One region of the Streptococcus sp. 2022WUSS037 genome, then DNA from elsewhere that is predicted to be linked to it. Evidence: predicted binding sites of a transcription regulator. Region 1 holds the regulator's gene; each other region holds the start of a gene.
What was found. Region 1 encodes NrdR, which represses ribonucleotide reductase genes. Its sites were predicted from a motif close to ACACNATATATNGTGT; they were not measured.
Positions count from the first base shown of each region.

Region 2: a site for NrdR is predicted at 3,123-3,138, ahead of nrdD (anaerobic ribonucleoside-triphosphate reductase). Genes of this name have one in related genera too.
Region 3: a site for NrdR is predicted at 4,117-4,132, ahead of nrdH (glutaredoxin-like protein NrdH). Genes of this name have one in related genera too.

Region 1 is NZ_JAOTGJ010000024.1:23,675-29,551, forward strand. It holds gene ODU55_RS08615 (NADPH-dependent oxidoreductase) at 1-500, opposite strand, end outside; gene dnaI (primosomal protein DnaI) at 497-1,396, opposite strand; gene ODU55_RS08625 (replication initiation/membrane attachment protein) at 1,396-2,547, opposite strand; gene nrdR (transcriptional regulator NrdR) at 2,534-3,025, opposite strand; gene ODU55_RS08635 (AI-2E family transporter) at 3,097-4,227, opposite strand; gene ODU55_RS08640 (DNA-binding response regulator) at 4,317-5,006, opposite strand; gene gndA (NADP-dependent phosphogluconate dehydrogenase) at 5,088-5,877, opposite strand, start outside.
Region 2 is NZ_JAOTGJ010000001.1:215,314-221,190, reverse strand. It holds gene mutS (DNA mismatch repair protein MutS) at 1-1,291, shown strand, start outside; gene ODU55_RS01075 (hypothetical protein) at 1,435-1,830, shown strand; gene ODU55_RS01070 (LytTR family DNA-binding domain-containing protein) at 2,004-2,447, shown strand; gene ODU55_RS01065 (DUF3021 domain-containing protein) at 2,444-2,884, shown strand; gene ODU55_RS01060 (hypothetical protein) at 2,918-3,091, shown strand; gene nrdD (anaerobic ribonucleoside-triphosphate reductase) at 3,235-5,406, shown strand; gene ODU55_RS01050 (hypothetical protein) at 5,509-5,643, shown strand; gene ODU55_RS01045 (GNAT family N-acetyltransferase) at 5,665-5,877, shown strand, end outside.
Region 3 is NZ_JAOTGJ010000007.1:67,564-73,440, reverse strand. It holds gene icd (NADP-dependent isocitrate dehydrogenase) at 1-97, opposite strand, end outside; gene ODU55_RS04705 (citrate synthase) at 100-1,218, opposite strand; gene acnA (aconitate hydratase AcnA) at 1,215-3,884, opposite strand; gene nrdH (glutaredoxin-like protein NrdH) at 4,271-4,489, shown strand; gene nrdE (class 1b ribonucleoside-diphosphate reductase subunit alpha) at 4,518-5,877, shown strand, end outside.

The DNA of each region.
Region 1 (5,877 bases):
TGATTTTGGGCTGGTCGACCCAGGGCAATACAGAAAATTGGATAGGTATAATCTGGCAAGTTGAACAGCTCTGCTATTGCCAAAGCCTTATGGCGAATCATACCGATAAAGACCCCGCCGTAGCCTAAGCTTTCAGCTGCTAAGAGGGCGTTTTGCCCTGCTAGAGCCGCGTCGACTGAAGAAATCAGGAGATTCTCAGGTCCCTTGGCATCAAAGTCTGAACCATGGAGTTGAGCCGCCTTGCTGGCACGATTATGGTCGCCCACAAAAACCAGAATGGCCTGAGCCTGTAAAATAGCTGGTTGGGGCACCAAATCATAGAGAGCCTGTTTTTTCTCCTCCGACTGTACCACAATGATGGAATAAGACTGGAAATTCTTCCAGCTAGACGCAGCTCGCCCAGCTGAAATAATAGCTTGCAGATGTTCCGCCTCAATAGGCTCTTCCGTAAAACGACGGACGGAAGTATGGTTCAGCATCAAATCAATGGTTTCATTCATCGGCGGTTATTTCCTTTCAAATGCAAATCGCGAGCCAGGTAGCGAATCCGCTCCATAACCCGTTTGGCCTGCCAGGTCTCATCACCAGACTTGCCAGAGGCAAAATGACGCTCCAAATCATCAAAGGAGAAATTGGAGGTAAAGAAGGTCGGCAGATTTTCCTGCATGCGGTATTGAAGAATGACCTGCAGGACATCGTCACGTACCCAAGGACTATGTTGCTCCGCTCCGATGTCATCTAGCACCAAGACCTGAGCCATCTTGATTTCATCAATTCGCTCCTTGACAGAACCATCTTTGATGGCATTTTTTATGTCTACCACAAAGGTTGGATAATGAAGCATAGTGGTTGATTGAAGATGGGTCTTGGACAAAAGATTGGCTAAATAAGCCATCAAATAACTTTTTCCAATACCGAAATTGCCATAGATGTAGAGGCCTTTTGGTTTTTCCTCAAATCGTTTGACAAAATCTGCAATAGCCAGCATGACTTCCACACGATTTTCATCGCTCTTATCAATATCCGCCACTGTTACATTCTTCAAACTCGCAGGCATATTGATGAGCTGGATACGGTTCTTGATTGCTTCCAAACGACGGTATTCGACCAATTCCTCTGTTTCAAGATAGGACACATCCGCATAGCCCTCATTCATAACCAAAACAGGTTGATACCCCTTGGCAATATAGGATTCATCCTGTTTGACAAAGAGGTCACGTTGACTGATATATTCCAAAAACTTAGAAATGGAGAGGGTGATTTCCTGCTGGGTCAGACCTTCTTTTTTGATAAAAGCAGCGACTTCAGGATCACTCACTATCTCCTGATAGAGTTGCTGATAAGATTTTGGACTTGGATTGGTTGTTTGCGACAACCTGTCTTGAACTGATTTCATCAGCTACCTCCTTTGTTTTCCATTTCTTCTAATTCACGATAAAGAGCTGCCAGCTTGGCTTGGCCTTCCTGCGTTTGTCCTTGCTGAACCTCTTCCTTACTCCACTCAGGCACATTGCTTTTCTGTGGCTGGCTCGGCTTGGTAACAGCTTGACCTGTCTTCAACTCTCTTAGGTAAAGAACAGCTGCCTCTGCACTGCCAATTCCCTTGTAGGAAAAATCATTGCCCAGCTTCATAGCGTATTTTTCATTTAGATTGGCTGAGTCCACCTTGTTAAAGGTATAGAGGACCAAGACATTGATGACTTCGTCAAGCAGACCCAAATTGGCCAAATCCGTCAAGCATTTTCGTTCTGTTGTGGTCACAGCTGCCTTGCGTTGTTCCTTGATAAAGGACAAAAAGACTAAACTAGACTTTGTTTTCGCTTCACGAACAATGGCTTGCTCTTGGGCGGTGAGGTTGGCGCTTTCTGTTGGCAATGTCTGGCGTGACTGCTGCAAGCGTTTGGTCGAGATGGTCTGTCCAATAGCAGTTGCTTTAGCCTGCCGATAGGTTTCCAACCAGGTCCAGCCTGCCTGCTCTGCTATGTAACTAAGCGCAATAATATCCTCAGCTTCATCCTGAAAAAGAAGCTTATCTTTAGCCATTAATGCCTTGAAGGCAGACCAGTCAAAATCATGTTTCGGTTCAAAAACAACTGGAGCCTGCCCATCCATGGTAAAGACCTGAGAAAATGTTTTTGAGATATTCTGTTCCTGATTGGGTAGGTGAACAAGCAGATTCTCCATGCTTGACTCCCCAATCTTCCTTGCTAACAAGTTCTTATACAAGGGTTTCGCTAGAAAACTTTTTACGGTCAGAGGGGCTTGTAGCGCCAAACCTGTTAATTCATCTGCACGATAGAGTTCTAGGAGCCCCATGGCAGTCAGAACATCCAGAGCCTTCTCCAAACGATTCATCCCAAAATCCATGTGATTGAGAATGACAGTCCATTTGTAACGTCCTTGCCCTTGATCGGCAAAACTATAAAAGTAATAATAAAGCGCTAATGCATCAAAACCGATAATCGGCTGGTAGCATTGGCTAAGACTGACAATATCAGGTGTAAACGGGCTGATTTTTATATAGGCAAATAAATCATTTGGTTTCATCTTTTTTTCCCGGTTTTACCTTACTTCCTTTGGAAATCATCTGCTTAAGCAAATTTTCTAGCTCTCCAACATCTTTGAAAGAACGATAAACCGATGCAAAACGCACATAGGTGATTTCATCCAATTCGACCAATTCTTCCATTACCAAATTCCCAATGACATCGGATTCTATTTCACTATCACCTTGTGCTCGAACCTTCTGTTCAATCCGATTCACCACTTCATCAATATCATCGGTTGACACAGGGCGCTTTTGAGCAGAACGAATAATCCCATTGAAAATCTTTTCACGTGAAAACTGCTCTCTAGTTCCGTCTTTTTTCACAACGACTAGAGTTTTCTCTTCAATCCGTTCATAGGTGGTAAAACGTTGACCACATTGATCGCAGGAACGACGACGACGGATGGTATTGCCATCTTCAGCCTGACGACTATCAATGACACTTGATTTCAAACTCTGACATTTTGGACAACGCATACTCTTTCTCCTACATAAACTTTATCACTTCAGTATAGCATAAAAATGACAAAAATAAAAGAAAGCGAGAATTACTCACTTTCTACCAATAATTCATCTTGCTTCTTCAATCGACTGGCAACCCATTCACGAACCAGGCGGTAGACAACCGCAAAAATTGGGGTAAAGAAGACCATACCAAGTAGGCCAAACAAATTACCACCAATCAAGGCTGCGGCTAGGGTAAAGAGGGTCGGAAGTCCAACTGATTGACCAACCACGCGCGGATAGATAACATTTCCTTCTATCAGCTGAATAATCTGGAAAAGGGCGATAGACCAGAGTGCCAAGAGCGGATTTTGTACCGCCACAAAGAGAGCACTAATCAGACACGCTGAAAATGGACCGATATAAGGTACAAATGATAGGACCCCAGCCAAAATACCAGCCATGCTGGCATAAGGAATTCCTGAGAGCGAATAACTAACAAAGACAAGTGTCCCAATGATACATGCCTCAACAATCTGACTCATCAAGAATCGGTCATAGGTATCAACAATAACTTCTCCAATATAATTCACTACTCTGACAGCCTTCTCCGGCAAGGTAGCCTGCAAGAACTTTCTTGTCATCGCCTGCAAGTGTTCCTTGCTCCCTAAAATCGCTAGAGTGAAGAAGAAAGCCATTATCAACGTCATAGTGTTCGAAAAAATCCCCGTCACATTGGACACCAAGCCAGATAAAATCGGTGTGACCAAACTTGAAATAAGTGTTAAATTCTTCAACTGATCCAAAAAGCTGGCAATCTGGTCTCCGATTTGTCCCGACAAAAGACCATTTGATTCAAGAAAATTAGTTAGGGCATTTACCGATTTTGGAATGGCTGTGCTACTAACCGAAACCAGTTCTGAAACAGTCGTCACCAATGTAGGAAGAACAATCACCACCAGTCCTGTCACAATTAAAGCAAATCCAATTAATACTCCAACAATTGCCAAAGACCGCTTGGATTTCTTTAAAAAAGAAATCTTTTCAAACTGATCTTCTAATTTTTTCATGGGAACATTGAGAATAAAGGCAAAAATAGCTCCAATAAAAAGCGAGTTCATACTGCCTAGTAATTGTTGAATAGCCCCATAAATACTTGACCAGTTGAGAACAGCTAACAATGTCGCTCCAGATAAGAGTATCAATATGACTTTTTCTTTAAATGATGTATTCATAACTTTTCCATTCTTACTTATTGGCTATTATTTTATCACACGCTTATAGAAAAAGAAAGAGGGAAAGCTTCCCTCTTCTCTACTCTAAATCAATCGCGCATGGCATATCCGACACCACGAACCGTTTTTATATATGAATCTTGATGTGGCAAATCCAGTTTACCACGTAGATAGCGAATATATACATCAACAACATTGGTCTCAGAAGCCGCTTCATATTTCCAAACACGCTCAAGAAGTTGTTCTCGACTAACAGGCTCTGGGCTATTCATTAAGGTCGCCAACAGATCATACTCTCGGCGGGTCAAATTAATCAATTCATCACCTCGAGTCACTGTTCGATTTTGAAAATCAACCTTCAAATCACGATAGGCCGCATGCATGTGAACCTGCTTACAGTTATTGTCAATAAAGTCACGACCACGAAAAATCGCAGAGATTTGCTCCACTAAATCACTGATGACAAAGGGCTTCACTACGTAGGAAACAGCATAAGAGAGGACTTCTTCCCCATACTGACTAACTTCTGTCGGCTCAACTACCACAATCATGACCGTGGCTGGTTTTATCGCTAATAGTTCTGCAGCCAATTCCTTGCTGGACATGTCTGAAAGCTGAAAACTCATCAGAATCAAGTCAAAATCCGTTTCATGTGCCAAGGCCATAGCCTCTTTCCCTGTTGATGCATAATCAACAAGATAGTCTTTTTTCTGCAATTCCATGGAAACAAAATGCGAGAGATTGCGTTCTTTACCAGCAATCAAAATTTTCTTAGCCATTGTCCATCCTTTTCTATTCTTTCAAATGGTGTAGGAATCGTATTATGACTAGAAAGAAGGGCGCTTCCACGCCCATCTTTTCTATTTTGATTCGCTATACCAGTCGTAATGGAAGATTCCTTCTTTATCTTTACGGTTATAAGTGTGAGCACCAAAGTAGTCACGTTGTGCTTGAATCAAGTTCGCTGGCAAGTTTTCAGCACGGTAGCTATCGAAATAGGTAATAGCTGCTGAGAATGTTGGTACAGGAACTCCTGCTTGAACTGCCAAGGCAACAACATCACGAACTGCCTGTTGATACTTAGCTGTTACATCAAGGAAGTACTCATCCAAGAGCAAGTTTGCCAAGTCTTCATCACGTCCGTAGGCATCTGTGATTTTTTGCAAGAAGCGAGCGCGGATGATACAACCTGCACGCCAGATTTTTGCGATTTCACCAAATGGCAAGTTCCAGTTGTTTTCTTTTGATGCTACACGCAACTGTGCAAAACCTTGTGCATAAGACATGATTTTTGAGAAGTAAAGGGCTTGACGGATTTTTTCAACCAATTCAGCCTTGTCTCCTTCGTAGGTAAATGGAACTGGTTTTGGAAGAACCTTGCTTGCTGCCACACGCTCATCTTTGTAAGTTGAGATATAGCGAGCAAATACAGATTCTGTAATCAATGACAGTGGCACACCCAAGTCAAGTGATGATTGGCTTGTCCATTTACCAGTACCCTTGTTACCAGCAGCATCCATGATGTAGTCAACGATCGGGCCATCTTGACCTTGATCGTCTTTACGTTTCAAAATATCTGCTGTGATTTCAATCAAGTAGCTATCCAATTCGCCTTTGTTCCACTCAGTAAAGATGTCAGCCATTTCATCC
Region 2 (5,877 bases), on a different contig from region 1:
TGAAACGCTGGATCAGTATCGTCTGGTCATGCGTGAGGGAGCGGGTTGGATTGCAGAGATTGAGGCCAAGGAGCGTGAAGCGTCTGGTATCAACAATCTTAAGATTGATTACAATAAAAAAGACGGTTACTATTTCCATGTGACCAATTCCAATCTGGGCAATGTACCTAGTCATTTCTTCCGTAAGGCGACTTTGAAAAATTCAGAACGCTATGGAACGGAAGAGTTGGCTAAGATCGAAGGGCAGATGTTGGAGGCGCGTGATAAGTCTGCTAATTTGGAGTACGAGATTTTCATGCGGATTCGCCAAGAGGTTGAGAAGTATATCGGTCGCTTGCAGAAGTTGGCTCGGACCATTGCAACCATCGATGTTTTGCAGGCTTTTGCAGTTGTGGCGGAGCAGCAACATTTGGTTTGTCCATGCTTTACAGATCAAAGAGAATTGACCATTGACCGTGGTCGTCATGCGGTGGTGGAGAAGGTCATGGGCAAGCAGACCTACATTCCCAACTCTATTCATTTGGATACTGATACGCATATGCAACTGATTACAGGTCCAAACATGAGTGGTAAGTCTACCTATATGCGGCAGTTGGCGGTTATCGTCATCATGGCGCAGATGGGTTCCTATGTGCCTGCGGATCAGGCTGAATTGCCGATTTTCGATGCTATTTTCACCCGTATTGGGGCGGCAGATGACCTGGTTAGTGGTCAATCGACCTTCATGGTCGAGATGATGGAGGCCAATAAGGCAGTCCGTCTGGCGACAGATCGGTCGCTCATCCTCTTTGATGAGTTGGGACGGGGAACAGCCACCTATGACGGTATGGCCCTGGCCCAGTCTATCATCGAGTACATCCACGACAAGATTGGTGCCAAGACTCTCTTTGCTACCCACTACCATGAGTTGACAGACCTTAGCCAGACCTTGGAACACTTAGAGAATGTCCATGTATCAACCTTGGAGAAGGACGGCCAAGTCACCTTCCTCCACAAGATTGCACAAGGCCCAGCTGACAAGTCCTATGGGATTCATGTGGCTAAGATTGCGGGAATGCCAGAGGAGCTATTGCAGCGGGCGGATAGGATTTTGCAGACGCTTGAAAACCAAGCCCCTACTGCACCAACTCACCCAGCTCCGTCAGTCGTAGAAGAGCCGTCTGGACAAATCGACCTCTTCGCAGACACGCCTTCTCACCCAGTCCTCGATGAACTGGCAAAACTGGACATCTACAATATGACTCCTATGGAAGTCATGATGGCAGTGGCGGAGTTGAAGAAAAAATTATAAGAAAATGAAAGTCAGGACAAACGTTCTGGCTTTTTTGAGCAAAGAACGAACGTTTGAATCCTTTTTTGTAAAAATCTTGTTTTTTTGATGTGCATAGGCTATACTGATGAAAGAAAAAAGTAAAGAATGGGATATGACTGGCTATGCAAAATCATCAGGACGTGCGTGCGAAACTGTTTCAATTGGAACAATTGGTTTTGGATATATATGCTGAACTAGAAAGGCAAAATCCGCAATTTGCCCCGATTAGCTGGTATGTGTATCATCTGGGTTTGGATGATGAACAGGCTAGCGAACTCATGCAGTATTTTCTCTTTAAACAGGATAAGTCTCTTGAGGAACTAACGGCTTGGTTGGAAGAGTGGGTTGCGACCAATCGTTACTCTTATCCTCGTGATTTTATTGAGAAGATGGCTCGTCGCTACCATGAAGAAGTTACACGGGCAGTGGATAGGGCGGATGCCAGTCTGTCCTTAGAAGATTTGGAGCAGTTGAAGGTAAGCGGAGCTTTCGATGGGCTAGATGAGTTTGAAGAGTAAAGCCCCAGAGGTTTTTGGTTCCTCACATAAAAAAGTTGGTATAAAAGACTAAGTCAGGACAGCTGTTCTGGCTTTTTTGGCGTTTAGTGCTGGAAAACAACCACATAGCCAAAAGCCCTTGAAACCACTCGAGAAATGGTGTTTAATAAGGGCAGAAAGAGAAAGGAGAGCATATGAAAGTAAAACTAGCTATTTCACCAGACATTGTAGAAGACTTAGTAACTATTGAAGCTCAAGCTATGTCAGAGCAGGTTAGTCATCTGGTATCCTATATTCAAAACTTGGATAAGCAGAGATCCAGTCTAACTGTCAAAAAAGGGGAACAGGTTTATCTTGTTGAACATGATGAGATTGTCAGACTCTACTTGGAAGATAAGGTTTTACAGGTGGAAACAGTAGAAACTACCTATACTTCCAACCTACGCTTGTATCAGGTTAAGGAGGACTTGCCGGCAAACTTCTTACAAATCTCCCAGTCGGAAATCATTCACATCAAGCAACTGGACCACCTCAAGCTAACCGCCAACGGTCTGGTCAAACTGGTCATGAAGAATGGGTCGGTCACCTACTCCTCCCGTCGCTATCTAAAAGTTATCAAAGAAAGGTTAGGACTATGAAAAAATACATCTTATCAGCCAGTTTAGGCATTGCCATCGGAACTATTGTCTCCATTATCGCATCAGCTGTTTTCGGGCAAGGAATCTATCTCCCTCTCAATCCCTTTTCACCCATGGGGGCTTACTACCTGAGCAACTTTAATCAAGTAACCGTCATGATGATTTGTGTAGTTATTTGGGCGGCAATCGGTATCTTATTCCAGCTGGCAGACACGATTTTTGAACAGGACTGGAGCCTTCTACGAATGATAGCAACGCATTTTTGCATCACAGCTTTAGGCTTCACACCGCTGGGTATTTTGGCTGGTTGGTTTCCCGTGAAACTTGGGGCTCTTCTCTTTTTCTGGTTTATCTTTGTCTTGATTTACGCTTCTCTCTTTTTCCTAAATTATCGGAAAATGGAGCGGCAGATAAAGGACATCAATGGTCGTTTGTAGTATAATAGCACTATCATTTTGTTGGAGTGTTTTATGAAAATTATTTTGACGATTGTTTATAGCTTGGGAGTGGTGTGGAATATCCTCTTTCTTGCGGTGAATGTTGGCAGAATTCCTGTCATCAACTTGCTTTGGCCTGCTGTGATTTTAGTGGCCTGTGTCATCAATTTGTACTTCTTATGGACTAGAAAACAAGAGTCAGAATAGGCTCTTGTTTTCATTTGCTTTTCAGAAATAAAAACTATATCTAGTGTAAATTTTAAATTTTTATATTTTTTTACACAAGATATTGATTTTTGTTTTGTGAAGTGCTACACTAATAGAAGTGAAGAATTTTGGAGGTTTGTCAGATGAATGTGCAAGAAAATGTCTTACCGAGTATAGAATTATTGGTTTTGAAACGTGATGGACGGACAGTATCCTTTGACCAGGATAAGATTTTTTCTGCTCTTCGGCGGGCAAACCAAGAATTAGAACATCCTGTTTCAGAGGCAGGTTTAAAAATTGTATTAGAAGCTGTTTTGGCTGAAATTGGTCGCCGATTTGAGAAAGATGTTCAAATTTACGAAATTCAAACGGTCGTTGAACAGGAATTGTTAAAGGCTCATTTATATGACTTGGCGGAGCTTTATATTCAATACCGAACACGCCGTGATTTTCGCCGTCATCAGGCTACCGATATTAATTTTGAAATTCATAAGCTGTTGAGCAAGGACCAGTCTGTGGTCAATGAAAATGCCAATAAGGACGCGGATGTGTTCAATACGCAACGGGACCTGACAGCAGGTATTGTCGGAAAGTCTATCGGTCTCAAATTATTGCCAGCTCATGTGGCCAATGCCCACCAAAAAGGTGACATTCATTACCACGACTTAGATTACAGTCCTTATACTCCTATGACCAACTGTTGTTTGATTGATTTCAAAGGGATGTTGGCACAGGGCTTCAAGATAGGAAATGCCGATGTAGAAAGTCCAAAATCAATTCAAACAGCTACGGCTCAGATTTCACAAATCATTGCTAATGTGGCTTCTAGTCAATATGGTGGTTGCTCAGCTGACCGTATCGATGAAGTTTTGGCGCCCTATGCGGAACTTAACTACCAAAAGCATTTGAAAGACGCCAAGGATTGGGTGTTAGCAGACAAGCAAGAAGAATATGCGCGTGCTAAAACGCAAAAAGACATTTATGACGCTATGCAGTCTTTGGAGTATGAAATCAACACCCTCTTTACGTCCAACGGGCAAACGCCGTTTACTTCGCTGGGCTTTGGTTTGGGAACTTCCTGGTTTGAACGGGAAATTCAAAAGGCCATTCTCAACATTCGTATCAAGGGTCTGGGACGGGAAGGTCGGACAGCTATTTTTCCAAAGCTGATTTTCACAGTTAAGCGTGGCTTGAACTTGGAGCCAGATTCTCCAAACTATGACATCAAGCAATTGGCGATTGAATGTGCAACCAAGCGTATGTATCCAGATATGCTTTCTTATGACAAGATTGTTGAGTTGACAGGTTCCTTCAAGGTGCCAATGGGCTGCCGTTCTTTCCTACAAGGTTGGAAGGATGAAAATGGCCAGGATGTGACATCTGGGCGGATGAACCTAGGTGTCGTAACCGTCAATTTGCCACGGATTGCCATGGAGTCTGCAGGAGATAAGGATAAGTTTTGGGAAATCTTTGCAGAACGCATGGCCATTGCCAAGGATGCTCTGGTCTATCGTGTGGAACGAGTGAAGGAGGCAACCCCGGCCAATGCTCCAATTCTCTATCAGTATGGGGCATTCGGCAAACGCTTGGCTAAGACAGACGCAGTAGATGAAGTCTTTAAAAATCGTCGAGCAACCGTATCTTTGGGGTACATTGGTTTGTATGAAGTCGCAACAGTATTTTACGGTGGCGAATGGGAGACCAACCCAGAGGCAAAAGATTTCACGGTGGATATTATCAAGAAAATGAAAGCCTTGGTTGAAGATTGGTCGGATGAATATGGTTATCATTTCTCAGTTTATTCGACACCATCTGAAAGCCTGACGGATCGTTTCTGCCGCTTGGATACGGAGAAGTTTGGTCTGGTTGAAAACATCACCGACAAGCAGTATTACACTAATTCCTTCCACTACGATGTACGGAAAAATCCGACTCCTTTTGAAAAACTGGACTTTGAAAAGGTCTATGTGGAGGCAGGTGCTAGCGGTGGCTTTATCCACTACTGTGAATATCCTGTCTTGCAACAAAATCCAAAGGCCTTGGAGGCTGTTTGGGACTATGCCTATGACCGTGTGGGCTATTTGGGGACCAATACTCCGATTGACCATTGCTACGCCTGTGATTTTGAGGGTGATTTTGAGCCTACGGAGCGTGGTTTCAAGTGCCCAAACTGTAGCAATAGCGACCCCAAAACAGTTGACGTTGTCAAGCGGACCTGTGGTTACCTAGGCAATCCGCAAGCCAGACCCATGGTCAAGGGTCGCCACAAGGAGATTTCGGCGCGTGTCAAACACATGAATGGGTCTAGTTTATAAAGAATGGACATGAAGGCTTCCGTGGTTTTGAGGAACTACGGAAGTTTGTTATAATAGGGGGAAACACTTAATAGCTCTGCTATTTTTCAAAAGGAGAAAACAATGGGAAAATACCAATTAGACGACAAGGGCAAGGCCTTGGTGGCACGTTATCATGAGAAGAATTCCAATGTGAAACAGGACAAGAAGGCGCGTGTGCAGGAATTGCTCAAGCAAGCAAAGAATAAGAAAAAATAGTATGGATTGAGAGACGAGAGTATGGAACTAAGAAGACCAACTGTGGCGGATAAGGAAACGATTTTGGATATGTTGGCCGAGTTTGAAGCAGCAGGCTCTGCTATGGACGGAGGCTTTATTTCCAAAGATGTGGATTTTGCGGACTGGATTTTGCGAAACCAAGATTATGAAGCAGGCCTAAACCTGCCAGACGGTTTTGTCCCTTCCATTCAATATGTGTCGTTTGACCAAACA
Region 3 (5,877 bases), on a different contig from region 1:
AAATATCTTGCCCAATACCATCCCCCTCGATATAGGGAATAATCGGATGATTAGGGACTGTGAGTTTTCCATCTCTCATCACTATCTTTTCTGCCATATTTACCTCTTTCCAATCGGGATGTAAACCAAATTCCTACCACCTAAGTAGGAAGAGCGCGGACGAATCAATTTATTATTTTTCCGTTGTTCCTGGACATGTGCAATCCACCCCGCCATACGGCTCATTGCAAAAATCAATGTAAAAATATCACTGTCAATTCCAAGGACATAATAAACAGTTGCTGAGTAAAAATCTACATTGGGAATCAGGCCCTTCTTATGCTTGATAAAATGCTCAACCTCTTCCGATAGCGTGTAAAAAACTTCATTTTCTGTCCCTGCTGTCAAATCACGCGCCATTTCCTTTAAATATTGCTGGCGAGGATCAACTGTTTTATAGACCCGGTGACCAAAGCCCATAATTTTTTCATTTGAATCCAGTTTTTTCTGCAGGTAACCTTCGGTATCTCCGTATTCTCGAATGGCCAGAAGCATATCAAACACCCGTTCATTTGCTCCGCCATGCAAGGAACCTTTTAAGGTTCCAATGGCAGTCGTCACGCAAGAATACAAGTCTGTCAAGGTAGAAGCTGTCACACGAGCGGCAAAAGTCGAGGCGTTTAACTCATGGTCTGCATGGAGAACCAATGCCTTATTGAAGGCCTTAACTTGCAACTCGGTCGGATTTTCTCCATTCAACATATATAGGAAATTTGCCGCAAAACCTAAATCCGCTCTCGGTTCAATCGGAACCAATCCGCGTCTCAAACGAGCAAATGTTGCAATAATCGTCGGAACCTTGGCCATAATCTGAATAGATTGTTCATACAAAGCTTCTAACGAATTCTCCTCAGCGTGTACATTATATACTCCAAGGAGAGATACTGTCGAACGCAATACGCTCATAGGATGCAAATGTCGCCGCGATTGAATCAGAATACATTGCTCTACCGCATCTGAAATCGCATATTCTTTTCGCAGGCTTTTCTCAAAATAATTTAATTCAATCTGAGTTGGCAAATGCAGGTTCCACAGAAGATAGATGACTTCCTCAAAAGAAGCGTTATTCTCCATCAATTCAGCAATGTCATATCCTGCATAGGACAAGCGGTCATTTTCAATTGCACTGATTCGCGTATCACAGGCAATCGCATCTTTTAACCCATTCGTTTCTGTCATACCTTTCCTCCTAATTTCTTTCTTACTACCATAGGTAAAATACCTCCGTGGCGATAATAACGAATATCCGCCTCCGCATCAAACCGCACCAGAGCTTGAAACTCCTTTGTAACATCGTCTGTTTGCGCATGGACTGTTACAATTTGACCAACACCGACATCTTCTGGCAAGTCGATTGTATAGCTCTCATGTCCAGTCAAGCCAAGACTTTCTGCCGACTGACCTTCTAAAAATTGTAAAGGAAGAACACCCATCATCACTAAGTTTGAACGGTGAATCCGCTCAAATGACTCAGCAAGAACAGCCTTCACACCAAGTAAACTTGAACCTTTGGCTGCCCAATCACGGCTTGACCCCATCCCATAGTCTTTACCAGCAATAACAATACTACCGACACCAGCTTCCTTATATCTCATAGCCGCATCATAAATTGGTAAAATGTCCCCTTTGTATTTGGTCCAACCACCAATTTTTCCATCTGCCAATTCATTTTTAATCCGAATATTTGCAAAAGTCCCACGCATCATGACCTCATGATTGCCACGACGACTTCCATAAGAATTGAAATCCTTATAAACAATGCCATTCTCTTCAAGATAACGAGCGGCTGGACTCAATCGCGCAATATTCCCTGCCGGGGAAATATGATCTGTCGTTACAGAATCGCCAAATTTAGCCAAAACAGATAAATTTTCCAGTGGTTTTATGGATAAATCTGCCTGCATATTTTCAAAATAGGGCGGATTTTGAATATAGGTAGAAGATGAATTCCAATTGTAATTCTTATCTGTCTTTGTTTCAATCGCATTCCAAGCCTGACTATCTGTAAATACCTGTTGGTATTCTTCCTTATAAAGGTCACGAGTCACATAACGCTCAATGTAGTCATCTACCTCCTCACGACTTGGCATGATGTCCGCAAGGTAGACAGCTTGTTGCTTCTCATCATACCCCAGCGGTTCCCTTGTTAAATCTACATTCATATTTCCCGCAATAGCATAGGCAACTACTAGCGGAGGGCTCGCTAAGAAATTAGCTTTTACCAATGGATTAATCCGTCCTTCAAAGTTACGATTTCCAGATAATACCGCAGAAACCAATAAATCTTCTTCCTTAATCGCCTCCGCTACTTCGGGACGCAGATCACCTGAATTACCGATACAAGTTGTACAACCATAACCAACCAAATTGAACCCTAAGGCATCTAGATAGGTCTGCAAACCTGATTTTTTCAAATAGCCAGTCACTACTTTTGAGCCTGGTGCCAATGACGTCTTGACCGTCTTAGAAACTGCCAGACCTTTTTCTACCGCATTTTTTGCCAGTAATCCTGCCGCCAAAAGGACATACGGATTGGATGTATTTGTACATGAGGTAATCGCCGCAATAGCAACATGACCTGTTTGAATTTGCTCCTCTCCTTCAACGTACTTAACCATGGCTGTTTTATCTAACTCTGCCTCCTCCAAACCAAATCCACGCACACCTACTTCACGTATTAAACTAGCCTGAAACTCTGCTTTTGCATCTGTTAATTCGATCAAATCCTGTGGTCTTTTAGGACCAGAAATAGATGGAACTACTGTCGATAAATCCAATTCTAAAACCTTGCTATAAGACGGAAAACGTTCAGCATCATAGAATAAATAATTAGCCTTAGCATAGGCTTCTGTCAACTCCACGTGCTCCTCCGAACGGTTGGTCAATCTCATATAATGTAAAGTTTCTCCATCAATCGGGAAATAGCCACAAGTCGCACCGTATTCTGGAGCCATATTGGAAACAGTTGCTCGATCCGCTAATGTGAGAGAAGATAAACCTGGTCCAAAGAATTCGACAAACTTCCCAACTACATTTTCCTGACGTAGAAGTTGAGTGACCTTAAGAGCCAAATCCGTTGCAGTAGCAACCTTAGGCAATTGCCCTGCTAGGCGAACACCAATCACCTCAGGGATAGGAAAATAAGATGCTTCACCCAACATTGCAGCTTCCGCCTCAATACCACCCACACCCCAACCAAGTACACCAATACCATTAATCATGGTCGTATGACTGTCTGTACCAAACATAGAATCTGGATAAAGCAAACCATCCTTGTTGATAATAACATCGCTTAGAAATTCAATGTTTACCTGATGGATAATTCCTGTCGCTGGAGGCACAGCACGATAATTTTCAAAGGAATTCTCTGCCCATTTCAGAAATTCATAGCGTTCATTATTTCTCTCGAACTCTAAGTCAATATTTTTCTCCAGAGCATCTTCAGTCCCAAAAAAATCAACTTGAACAGAGTGGTCGATGACTAAATCCACTGGAATTTCTGGGTTAATCAATTCAGGGTTTCCACCTGCTTTCACCACCGCATCACGCATGGAGGCTAAATCTACCACAACAGGAACACCTGTAAAATCTTGCAAAATAACACGACTAGGTTTAAAGGGGATTTCTCCTTTAGGAGATGCCGCCTGATAATGAAGCAACTCCATTATGTGATTTTTTGTAACGTCTACGCCATCTGCTTTTCTTAAAAGACTTTCTAATAAAATACGAATAGTATAGGGAAGTGAATGAATATCCACTTTTTCTTCCGTTGAAATCGAATCCAATGCATAATATGCATATTCTTTCCCTTTATGAAACAAGCTTTTTCTATGTAATTTTTCCATATTTTATAACCTCTTTCAGCATTATTGAATAGTATAGTACAAAAGGTAATATATATTCAATACATGTATAACTATAAATGTTATATTTTGTGACACCGTATGTTTCCTTCAAAATATTATGACATTTACAAAAAAGCTAATTTATATTTTACCGAGAGATTGTTAGGGTTCTCAAACTAAATAGAAACAGCTATGTAAACGCTATTTTTCGACTTAGCAGCAATGAGCGGAGGTACAATATATGGTGTTTTATGAAAATATTGTGCACTATATTTTGTGATTTTAAATAAACTTCCTTCTTGACTTTAACCTTAAAATCTTGTATCCTAGATTGGTAACAAAATTGGGATTTTTTATTAATCCCTTATGGACAAAGGAGAAATTGAATGGTAACGATCTATTCAAAAAATGATTGTGTACAGTGTAAAATGACCAAGAAATTCTTGGACCAACATAGTGTAGATTATAAAGAAATCAATCTAGATGAACAGCCTGAATTTATCGATCACGTAAAAGGTCTCGGCTTCTCAGCTGCACCTGTTATCGAAACTGAAAATGATGTTTTCTCAGGCTTCCAACCTACTAAATTAAAAGCCCTAGTCTAACCCTGTTATATAGAAAGAGATTGCGATTATGAGTTTGAAAGAATTAGGCGATGTGTCCTACTTCCGTTTAAATAACGAAATCAACCGTCCTGTCAACGGACAAATTCCACTCCACAAGGACCAAGAAGCTGTTAAGGCCTTCTTTAAAGAAAACGTCCTCCCAAATACCAAGCAATTTGATAGTATTTTAGACAAGATTGCTTATCTATTAGAAGAAAATTACCTTGAAAAAGAGTTTTTAGACCAATACAGTCCAGAATTTATCATCAAAATTGATCAATTCTTGAAAGACCAAAATTTCCGCTTCAAATCTTTCATGGCAGCTTACAAGTTCTACAATCAGTATGCCCTCAAAACAAATGATGGCGCCTACTATTTGGAGAGCATGGAAGACCGCGTTCTCTTCAACGCCTTGTATTTTGCAGAAGGAAATGAAGAGTTGGCACTCAACTTGGCTAACGAAATGATTCATTTGCGTTACCAACCAGCTACACCTTCTTTCCTCAACGCAGGCCGTGCCCGTCGTGGTGAGTTGGTATCTTGCTTCCTCATCCAAGTCACAGACGATATGAACTCCATCGGACGTTCCATCAACTCTGCTCTGCAATTGTCCCGTATCGGTGGTGGTGTTGGTATCTCCCTCAGCAACTTGCGTGAGGCAGGGGCTCCAATCAAGGGCTACGAGGGAGCTGCTTCTGGGGTTGTTCCTGTCATGAAACTTTTCGAGGATAGCTTCTCTTACTCTAACCAACTTGGCCAACGCCAAGGTGCTGGGGTAGTGTATCTGGATGTTTTCCACCCAGACATTATCGCCTTTCTTTCGACTAAGAAGGAAAATGCTGACGAGAAAGTGCGTGTGAAGACCTTGTCACTTGGAATCACTGTTCCTGATAAATTCTATGAGTTGGCACGTAAAAATGAAGATATGTACCTCTTCAGCCCTTACTCCGTTGAATTGGAATACGGTGTGCCTTACAGCTACCTTGATATTACTGAGAAATACGACGAGTTGGTGGCAAACCCACGCATTCGTAAGACAAAAATCAAGGCCCGCGACCTAGAAACAGAGATTTCTAAACTCCAACAAGAGTCTGGCTATCCATACGTTATCAACATCGACACAGCTAACCGTAGCAACCCTGTTGACGGCAAGATTATCATGTCAAACCTCTGTTCGGAAATCCTTCAAGTTCAAACACCAAGTGTTCTAAACGATTCGCAAGAATACTTGACCATGGGTACTGACGTTTCATGTAACCTCGGTTCAACCAATATCGTCAACCTGATGAAGTCACCTGATTTTGGACGTTCTGTTCGTACAATGACACGCGCTTTGACTTATGTCACAGATCATTCACACATTTCAGCTGTACCATCTATTGAAGCAG